DNA from 3 places in the Aminobacter sp. 01T433 genome. Region 1 is predicted to be linked to each of the others. Evidence: predicted binding sites of a transcription regulator. Region 1 holds the regulator's gene; each other region holds the start of a gene.
The links. Region 1 encodes LexA, which represses DNA repair genes until DNA is damaged. Its sites were predicted from a motif close to TGTTCNNNNTGTGTTCNG; they were not measured.

Region 1 (3,271 bases):
GCTGGCTTGCCACGGTTGCCATCGGTCTTGTCGCGACATCGCTGATCGCCGGCATTGCCACAAGTGTCTTCGGTGCCTGGCATTTCCAGCGCGTCTCGCCGCTCAGCCTCATTGCCAACCTGGCGGTCATGCCGATCGTCTCGGTGCTGGTGATGCCGTTTGCGGTCCTAGCCGGCATCTTCATGCCGCTTGGTCTCGAAGGGCTATTTCTCGATGTAATGGGCATCGGCCTGAAGGCCATGATCGCCCTTGCAAAGTGGTTCTCCGAGCGTTCGCCCATCGATGCGGTCGGTCTGGTGTCGACCCATGCCGTTGTCTTCGTGACCGCCGCACTGGTCATCGCATCGATCGCCACAACCTGGTTGCGGGTCGCCGCCATGCCATTTGCCGCTCTCGGCGTTCTGTCGCTGGTGGAAACCGAAACGCCTGTCGTCCTCGTCTCCGAAGATGGCCGCCTGGTGGGGGTGCCGATCGGAGACCAAAAGCTCGCGGTCAATCGCGCTCGACCAAACGAGTTCACAGTCGACAATTGGAAACGGACTTTAAAAACCGAGGCGTTTGTCGGCCCCATCCGTATCAACTCCGACGGTTCGACAAATCCGAAGGACTCGGGCAACTCCAGCGATCCAAGCAGCACCGACGAGCCTACTGAATTTGTCTGCAGCGATGGCCTTTGCCTGGTTCAGCATCCATCTGCGGGCTTGATCGCGCATGCTGAACACGCGGCCGCCGCCAGGCGCGTTTGCGCAAAGACTGATCTCATCGTTTTGAAAGACGCCACGACGAAGGACATCTGCCCAGGCTCAACCGTGGCAGTGCTCACCAGCCGCGAACTCGCCCGTCTGGGCAGCGCCGAGATATTCGTGAAGCCGGAATCGGGCAAGAAAAGTCGGCAACTAGAAATCCGCCACGCTGTATCAGAGCCATATCGCCCGTGGCACACGCAGCGCGAATTCTCTCGCGAGGCGAGGGGCCTGCCGCCCTATCAGCGCGCAGTCAAACGCCCGAAATCGCCGGAGACCGCAAAGCCGGCCAAATAGCCGGACCAAACTGAGCAACATCGAACAGGCCGAGACGCGCCGAATCGGCCGTTCAGGAATAGCGGCGGATCAACCCGACAAGCTTGCCCTGGACCTTGACCCTGTCTGGCCCGAAGATGCGGGTCTCGTAGGCCGGGTTGGCAGCCTCGAGAGCAATCGAGGCGCCCTTGCGGCGGAAGCGCTTGAGGGTCGCTTCCTCGTCGTCGACTAGTGCAACAATGATCTCGCCGGGGTTGGCGGTGGTCGAACTGCGAATGACGACTGTATCGCCGTCGAAGATGCCAGCCTCGATCATCGAGTCGCCCTTGACCTCGAGCGCGTAATGCTCGCCGCCCATGATCATATCCGGCGGCACTGCTATCGAATGGGTCTTGTGCTGGATGGCGTCGATCGGCACGCCGGCAGCGATACGTCCCATCACAGGAATGGTCACGGCCGCGCCAGCATCATCGTCATTGCCGGCGGACATGGAGCGCGACGGTTCAGGCCTGCGTCCAAGGCTGCCCTCAATGACGCTCGGCGAGAATTTCCGCGCCGCGTTGAGGCCTGGTGCGATGGAATCGGGCATGCGCAGCACTTCAAGCGCACGTGCCCGATTGGGCAGGCGTCGGATGAAGCCACGTTCTTCGAGTGCCGTGATCAGGCGATGGATGCCAGATTTGGAGGCGAGGTCGAGCGCTTCCTTCATTTCGTCGAAGGATGGCGGGATGCCTGTCTCCTTCAATCGCGAGTGGATGAACAGCAAAAGCTCATGTTGTTTGCGCGTCAGCATCGCCACCCCCGAGGAATCAGAAGAAAAACAAACCCAGAACAAAACACTATCTGTTCCAGTTGTGTTCTGCAACCGTTTATATCTGATGAAGGGAGGAGGCGGTTTCGTTCAGCGCAGCATCATCACGCGGCACGCACTGCCAGATTCGGCGGCTGGTGCGAAGGGTTCACGCATGATGGCGCAATTGGCGTCGGCGAGCGTGCGCAGCATCGACGAATCCTGGACCAGATATGGCGTAACTATGAGGCCGTCAGGCGTCTCGCGTGCAATGGCGCGAACGAAATCCTGGCGCAAATCGTTTGGTGCCATCGCCGTATCGAGCACGGCGTTGCGAATGTCGGGCGCATAGGGCCGCCCGCCAAGCTTCGCCAGCAAAGGCTTCAGGAAGATATGCGCGCAGATCAGGCTGGCGACCGGATTGCCGGGCAGGCCGACGCAACGTGTCTTGACAAGGCGGCCGAACATCAGCGGCTTGCCGGGACGCATGGCGATCTTCCAGAAATCGAGATCCATGCCGAGCCCGGTCAGAACGCCGTGGACCAGGTCGTGGTCTCCGACCGAGGCCCCGCCGAGCGTGACGATGACGTCGGCCTCGGCTTCGAGCGCCTGGGCGATGAGGGCTGAGATGGCATCCTTGCGGTCGGCTGCGATACCGAGGTCAAGCACGCGCGCGCCGACTGACCGGGCGATTGCTCCGACACCATAGGAGTTGGATGCGATGATCTGGTCAGGGCCAGGGTTGCTGCCGGGTGGGAGCAGTTCGTCGCCCGTGGCGATGATGGCGACCAGTGGCGCGCGAACCACTGCCATTGCAGGGTGGTTGGCGGCGGCGATCAGCGACAGGGCCGCAGGATCGAGCACGCGGCCGGCGTCGAGAATCAGATCGCCATGTTTGAAATCGAGACCCTTGGCGCGGATATTGCGTCCAAGAATCGCCGGTTCCAGCACGTCGATCTCGCCATTGCCGATATCGCTGACATTTTCCTGGATGACGACAGTGTCCGCGCCGCTGGGCACAGGTGCGCCGGTGAAAATGCGCACGCTCTCGCCTTGCGCCACAGCGCCTGTGAACTGCTTGCCGGCAGGAGCCTCGCCGATGACCTTCAGCCGTGCCGGCAGGGATGCGATGTCGGCGGCGCGGACAGCGTACCCATCCATGGCCGAGGCATCGAAAGGAGGCTGGGTGCGCAAGGCAAACAACGGGCTTGCCAGCACGCGTCCTGAAGCTTCACTGAGACCGACCGTCTCCCAGCCGCTGGGTTCAGCGCCGTCGAGCAGGCGTTCCAGCGCCTCGGTGACGGGCAGAAGCGCCATCTATTCGACCGCCTTGTAGTCGCCCGACTTGCCGCCGGTCTTTTCGACCAGCCTGATGCCGGAAATCACCATGCCCCGGTCGGCGGCCTTGGCCATGTCGTAGATGGTGAGACAGGCGACCGACGCGGCCGTCAGCGCCTCCATC
Region 2 (3,271 bases), on a different contig from region 1:
ATTATAGTGACGCGCCAACACCCCGAGTGCCGATTTGAGCACGATCTTCGCCGAGCGCACCGGCCAGCTGCGCTCTGTCTCGACCAGCTCCAAGCCCTTGAGGAAGCAGCAGACGTCGATCAGCACGCCTGAAAGCTCCGGCCCGACAGCATCGATCGCCATGTCGACACGCTGACGCGCGGCAAGGGCCGCATCGGTCAGATCGACCAGCCCGCCGCCGGCACCGCGCTTGCCGGACGACACACTCGCCACCCAATTGGCGCCCATGCGCGGCATGATCTGGCCGCGCGTGTAGTCGGAGCGCAGCCGTTCGCCGGCTGCAAATTCGCTCCGGCTCAAAAACGGCTCACCCGCCTTGGTCTTGCGCCGGACAAGTTGGCTCAGCGGCGATTCCGACAAGTTGATCAAAGCCGCATGCTGCCCGGCCACTGTATCGACAATGATCGTTTCCAGCTCGCGGTGCTGCCCCTGGAATGGATCGGCCGCGCTCGCCTGGCGCCGAGCAGCCGCCCTGCCCTCCGGCGACAGCTGCACCGTTCGGGAACTGCGGCTGACAAGGCCCTCTCGGGCAAGTGCCGCCAGAACCTTTGCGTCGACGGCGATCCGCTCGGCCCTGTCATTTTCGAGCAGCACCTTGCCGCCACCTGCGGCTGGCTCGCATTCGGCGGGGCCCTTGGCCAACAGCGTGATTACGCGTTTCCGCAGCTTTTCATCCACCAGATCATTGCTCATCTCAGCGCTCCAGCCTGTCGCGAAACGCCGCGATCGCCACCCGCTCGGCAAGGGCAACGATCCGGTCGAAGTCGGCATCGTCGCGCAGATCTTCAACGGTATGGCAGGCATAAAGCACCGTCGTGCGGTCGCGTCCGAAACCCCGGCCAACCTCGCTCATGGTAAAGCGGAACACGACATGGGCGACATACATCGCAATCTGCCGGAGACGGCTGATGTCGTTGCCCGTTCGGCCAAGCCGGCGGAGTTCCTTGCTCGGAACGCCAAACAGCGCGGCCATCAGATCGATCATCGCATCGCAGCGCTCGACCACCTCGTCGCGACGCATTTCGGCAAGGAGATCAAGCGATGAGCGCTCGTCCCGCGCCGCAGCTTCTCGCGCCTCGTTCTGCCGTTTCACCAATAGTGCCGATGTGGATCCCACCAAACTCGTCCCCCACCAAAGATAGGAATAAGTTCTTATACAGCGACCCGGCGAGGTGTGAACAAAAAATGAACATGCACACGGCGAACGAAAGATCAACGCATTGGAATCGTTCATATTTTTATTTTTCTGCGCTAAAATATCGCTGCAGTTTCTCCCCACCCTGAAAACCGCCCGCATGATTGCCTGATCAGAGTCACAGCAGGCAGGTCGCGATGCGGGATTTTTCAGGTGAAATTGCAGCCTTCAAGAAAGACAAGCTCACCGAGCTCACGGATGCCAGGCAAAGAGCTGCCTTGCAGCTTTGCTGCGGGATCGAGCTTTCGAATGCATTGTCCGCAGAGCCGACACCGACATTGGCGCTACTCAAGCGTCTTGAGCGCGCGATCGAGCGCGAGCGGCTCAGAGGCGTCAATCGCCATTGGAGCTACGATCTCAACCGCCACATCGCGCTCAAGCAAGTACGAGACCGGCTGAAGGGCGTATTTCCCGATCAGCCGGGACGTTTGTCGCTCCGGCCGCGCCGACACCGGCCAAAACGCAAAGCGGCGCCCGAAGGCGCCGCAGGCTGAATGTATTTCGAAGTGCCGTTACTTGGCCTTGCGCTTGCGGCCCAGGCCCATCTTCTTGGCGAGCTGCGAGCGCGCAGCCGCGTAGTTGGGCGCCACCATCGGATAGCTGGCATCAAGGCCCCACTTTTCGCGATACTGGTCTGGCGTCAAATTGTAGTGCGTCATCAGGTGACGCTTGAGGGATTTGAACTTTTTACCATCTTCAAGGCAGATAATGTAGTCGTCGTGCACCGAGCGCTTGGGATTGACGGCTGGCTTCTGCTTGTCCGCCGGCGGTGTCTCGGCGACGTTGCCAACGCGGCCCAGGGCTGCGTGGACATCGGCGATCAGCCCCGGAAGTTCTCCCACCGGGACCGGATTGTTGCTGACGTAAGCTGCCACCACATCGGCGGTCAGTTCAATCAGTGTGTCGTTGCTAGCTGCAGGCGTTTCGGAAGTATCCATATGCTTCAGGCCCCAATGTGACTGGATGTTTTTTTGCCCGATATCTCGACCGGGATGCGGCGCGTTCTTGTATCGCAATTTGCCACTGCGACTCGCGTTCCGTCACTTTAATGAGCCTGTCTCTATAACAAGTCAATTCACTATTCTTTGCGATACAAGAACAATGAGTTCAACACTTCTCTAACAAATGAACGTTTTTGATAGGGTAATGCCTTTATATGAGATCAAGTTGCGCAACGCTGAAAGTTCTGACCGATGGTCATTGTCAGCGATCAGTTACCAGATGATCGTTGTTCTTTGATGGATCGACTGTTTCCGCCAGATCGTCGCTTACCGAGCCCGGCCACATGCGATATCCGGCAGCATATGCCGCTTTTGCAAGCAAATGAGCAGAAATTGGCGCTGTCAGCAGAAAGAACACCACACCTGCCAGCACGCGAAGTGCTGTAGCGAATTCGCCAATATGCACTCCAAGTGCGATCAACATCAGGCAGGAACCCACAGTTCCGGCCTTCGAGGCTGCATGCATACGTGTGTAGATGTCAGGAAGGCGTATCAAACCTATGGATGCAGTCAGGGCAAACAACGCGCCAACCACGATAAGAGTTCCGGCAAGATAATCACCAACACTGCTAATCATGGCCGCTCCTCTTCGGCTTCGTCTTCCTTGGCATCGACACCGCCGCTCATGACAAAACGCGCGAAGGCAACAGTGGCCAGGAACCCGACAAGACCAAGTGCGATGGCAACGTCGACGTAAAGCGTGAAGCCTGAGCGCAGGCCGAGAACGGCAATGAAGCCGATCGCAACGGCAACGAGCATGTCGAGCGCAAGGATCCTGTCAGGCAGCGACGGGCCCTTCACCACACGCACCACCACCAGCAGGAACGAGATGGTGAGAACAACAAGCGCAAAGATCGCGCACATATTCAGGAAAGCAGCTCCAGACATCATCTGAATGCCTCCAGTATTCTACGCTCGAAACCCTGGCTTATGTCGCGCCGCGCCTGTTCGGGGTCGGAGCAGTCCATTCCGTGCACGAAAAGCGTTCGCCGGTCGTCGGAGACATCGACAGACAAGGTGCCAGGCGTCAGCGTGA
Region 3 (3,271 bases), on a different contig from region 1:
CGGAGAATCGGAACGCGGTCGAGCCATATTGCGGCGATGCTCGCATCGGCTCCGATTCTCCGCAAGTCTTTCCCGACCGATTGGGGCGGCGGTCGGGAAAGCTACACCGTCAACTGGCCACGGGGAGGGGCCGGACGGGGTGGTGGAGGCGGACCGGCAATGCGATCCGCCGTATCAGGTCAAAGCAGCGTCAGCTGCAGCTGGTCCTTGGGCGCGGCTTCAAACAGGTCGGTCCTGAGCGGTGTGCGCACGGCGTTGAGACCCAGGCGCTGGGCGGCGATCTCGAAGCGGCGGCCTATCTGCCAGGCATAGGGACCCTTGCCCTTCATGCGCTTGCCCCACTCCGAATCGTAATCCTTGCCGTCGCGCATCGAGCGGATCAGCGACAGCACATGGCGATAGCTGTCGGGATAATGACGCAGCAGCCAGTCCTTGAAGATCGGGCTGACTTCGAGAGGCAGGCGCAGGATGACGTAGCCGGCTCCGGTCGCCCCAGCAGCCTTTGCCGAGTCGAGGATGCGTTCGATCTCCTGGTCGGTGAGGCCGGGGATGATCGGGGCGACCATCACCGAGACGGGAATTCCGGCATCGGACAATTGCCTTATCGCCTCAAGCCGCTTGGTCGGGGTCGCGGCACGTGGCTCCATGGTGCGGGCCAGCATGCGGTCGAGCGTGGTGACCGAAAGCGCGACCTTGGCCAGGCCCTTCTCGGCCATGCGGCCGAGGATATCGATGTCCCTGACAACCATCGCCGACTTGGTGACGATGCCGACCGGGTGGTTGCGCGCCTCCAGCACTTCGAGGACTTCGCGCATGATGCGCCAGTGCTTTTCGATCGGCTGGTAGGGATCGGTGTTGGTGCCGATGGCGATGGTGCGCGGCTGGTAGCCGTCCTTCGACAGCTCGCGGTCGAGCAGTTTTGCCGCATCGGGCTTGGCAAACAACTTGGACTCGAAATCGAGCCCAGCCGACAAGCCCATATAGCTGTGGGTCGGCCTGGCGAAGCAGTAGACGCAGCCGTGCTCGCAGCCGCGATAGGGGTTGATCGAGCGGTCGAAGGAAATGTCGGGCGACTCGTTGCGGGTGATGATGGTGCGCGGCTTCTCGACCTGGACCTCGGTCTTGAAAGGCGGCAGCTCCTCAAGCGTGCTCCAGCCATCGTCGAAGACGTGGCGGCTCACCGGCTCGTAGCGCCCGGAAGGGTTGACGCCCGCGCCACGGCCGCGCCTGCGCTCGTGGTTGATGCGCAGGCCGCTTTCCTCGATCATGGCATTGGCCATTCCGGCTCCGCCGCCCTTGAAGGCGGCGATATCGGCCCGTGCAATGGGTTCCATTTCACTGTCTCCCGAAGGGAAAGGCGCCGTCCGTCGATTCGTTCGGCATGAAACTATTCCTATTTTGAAAATGAGAACAAAGCAAGAACTTTGTGGTTAGAGCAGCGAAGCTGGCGCTTTGGCCGGCTTTCGGATATGCGGCTAGATATGCTGAGCGTTCTGATCGAGACCAAGGACGACGAGGAGGGGCTGGCGCGTACGCTGGCCTCGCTGGTCGGTGGTGCGGTCGAAGGTGTCGTGCGCGAGGTGATCGTCTGCGACCGCGGCTCGACTGACCAGACCCACTATGTCGCCGAGCATGCCGGCTGCACCTATGTCGCCAGCGGCGGCATTCAGGCAGGCATCGCGCAGGCCAAGAGCGATTGGCTGCTGCTGATCGAGCCCGGCGCGCGCCTTGCCGAGGGCTGGACCGAGAGCGTCGTGCGCCACATGAGCCGGCTGGCGATGGCCGCGCGCTTCACGCGCTCAAGAGCAAGCAACCGGCCGTTCTGGGAGCGCATGACCTCACGGCCGCGCGCGCTGGAGCAGGGGCTGGTTATCACGAAAAAGCAGGCAGCGGTTCTCGGTCGCAATGGCGCCGATGCTGAAGGCATTGCGCGCGGGCTGGCGATGAAGACGCTCGACGCTGAAATTATGGTGGCGCAGCGCTAGCAGCTTCAGGCTGTCTTGGCGCCGCCTCGCCTGAGGTGCTCGTCGAGGCGCGGCATGATCTCCACGAAATTGCACGGCATGTGGCGGTAGTCGAGCTGCGCCTTGAGGATGCCGTCCCAGGCGTCGCGGCAGGCACCAGGTGAGCCCGGCAGCACGAAGACGAATGTGGCGTTGAGCACGCCGCCGGTGGCGCGTGACTGGATCGTCGAGGTGCCGATCTTGTCGTAGGAGATGCGGTGGAAGAGGGCGGAAAAACCGTCCATCCGTTTTTCGAAGATCGGCTCAAGCGCATCGGGGGTGACGTCGCGGCCGGTGAAGCCGGTGCCGCCCGTGGTGATGATCACGTCGATGTCGGGATCGAGCGACCAGGTGGTGACGCGGTTGCGGATCTGGTCCTTGTCGTCGGTGACGATGTCACGTGCCTTCAGCACATGACCGGTCTCGGTGATGCGGTCGGCGAGCGTCTGGCCCGATCTGTCGTCGGCCAGCGTGCGTGTGTCGGACACGGTGAGTACCGCTATTCGGACGGGCACGAAGGGACGGGGCTCGCTTGCCATTGTCTTGGGCTCCTAGGTCCGGGTCGTGGTCGCGGCGCTGAACCAGTTGGGGTGTTCGCCTGAGATTGCCTCCGCGGCGCGCGAGGCAGCAGTGGCACTCTGGTAAATGCCGAAGCAGGTGGCGCCGGAACCCGACATGCGGGCGAAGGCGGCACCAGACCGGCGAAGGGCAAAAAGTACCTCGGTGATCGAGGGTTCGATCGAGATCGCCGCTGGCTCCAGGTCGTTGCGGGTCGTGGCGAGCCAGTCGAGCACCGTGTCAGCGCTGTCGAGCGGCGCAAGGGCGGGGTTGTCGCGCGAGGCCAGCGCACGGAATACTTTCGGTGTCTCGACGGCGACACCCGGATTGACCAGCACCAGATGCAGCGCGGGGAAATGCGTGACAGGTTCAAGTTGTTCGCCGATGCCGCGCGCAAACAGCGGGCGCCCCGCCAGGCACATCGGCAGGTCGGCGCCGAGCGGCAAGGCGAGATTCGCCAACGCTGCCGCATCGGTAGGGATGCGCCAAAGCTGCTTGAGTGCTCGCAAGGTGGCCGCCGCATCGCTCGACCCGCCGCCGATACCCGAGGCGACCGGCAGGTTCTTTTCGAGCGAGATTGAAACCGATTGCGCCGTGTAGGCGGGATAGGCAGCGCGCAGTGCGTCGCGGGCGCGCAGGACGAGGTTGCCGCCGTCGCGCGGCACAGCGCCAGCGAACGGACCGTCGACGAAGAAGCGGTCCTCATTTGA

Region 2: AC1DLV_RS15210 (cytoplasmic protein) is a predicted target of LexA. The motif match lies at 1,214-1,231, and genes of this name have one in related genera.
Region 3: AC1DLV_RS14395 (PA0069 family radical SAM protein) is a predicted target of LexA. The motif match lies at 1,407-1,424, and genes of this name have one in related genera.

Annotation. Positions count from the first base shown of each region.
Region 1 is NZ_JBFTPR010000012.1:150,440-153,710, forward strand. It holds gene AC1DLV_RS20785 (ComEC/Rec2 family competence protein) at 1-1,040, shown strand, start outside; gene lexA (transcriptional repressor LexA) at 1,093-1,812, opposite strand; gene AC1DLV_RS20795 (molybdopterin molybdotransferase MoeA) at 1,921-3,126, opposite strand; gene moaC (cyclic pyranopterin monophosphate synthase MoaC) at 3,127-3,271, opposite strand, start outside.
Region 2 is NZ_JBFTPR010000007.1:341,507-344,777, reverse strand. It holds gene AC1DLV_RS15220 (DUF6456 domain-containing protein) at 1-732, opposite strand, end outside; gene AC1DLV_RS15215 (helix-turn-helix domain-containing protein) at 734-1,132, opposite strand; gene AC1DLV_RS15210 (cytoplasmic protein) at 1,372-1,728, shown strand; gene AC1DLV_RS15205 (Ros/MucR family transcriptional regulator) at 1,747-2,172, opposite strand; gene mnhG (monovalent cation/H(+) antiporter subunit G) at 2,438-2,812, opposite strand; gene AC1DLV_RS15195 (cation:proton antiporter) at 2,809-3,126, opposite strand; gene AC1DLV_RS15190 (Na+/H+ antiporter subunit E) at 3,123-3,271, opposite strand, start outside.
Region 3 is NZ_JBFTPR010000007.1:168,485-171,755, forward strand. It holds gene AC1DLV_RS14390 (ribonuclease HII) at 1-27, opposite strand, end outside; gene AC1DLV_RS14395 (PA0069 family radical SAM protein) at 180-1,334, opposite strand; gene AC1DLV_RS14400 (glycosyltransferase) at 1,482-1,985, shown strand; gene moaB (molybdenum cofactor biosynthesis protein B) at 1,991-2,542, opposite strand; gene AC1DLV_RS14410 (4-(cytidine 5'-diphospho)-2-C-methyl-D-erythritol kinase) at 2,555-3,271, opposite strand, start outside.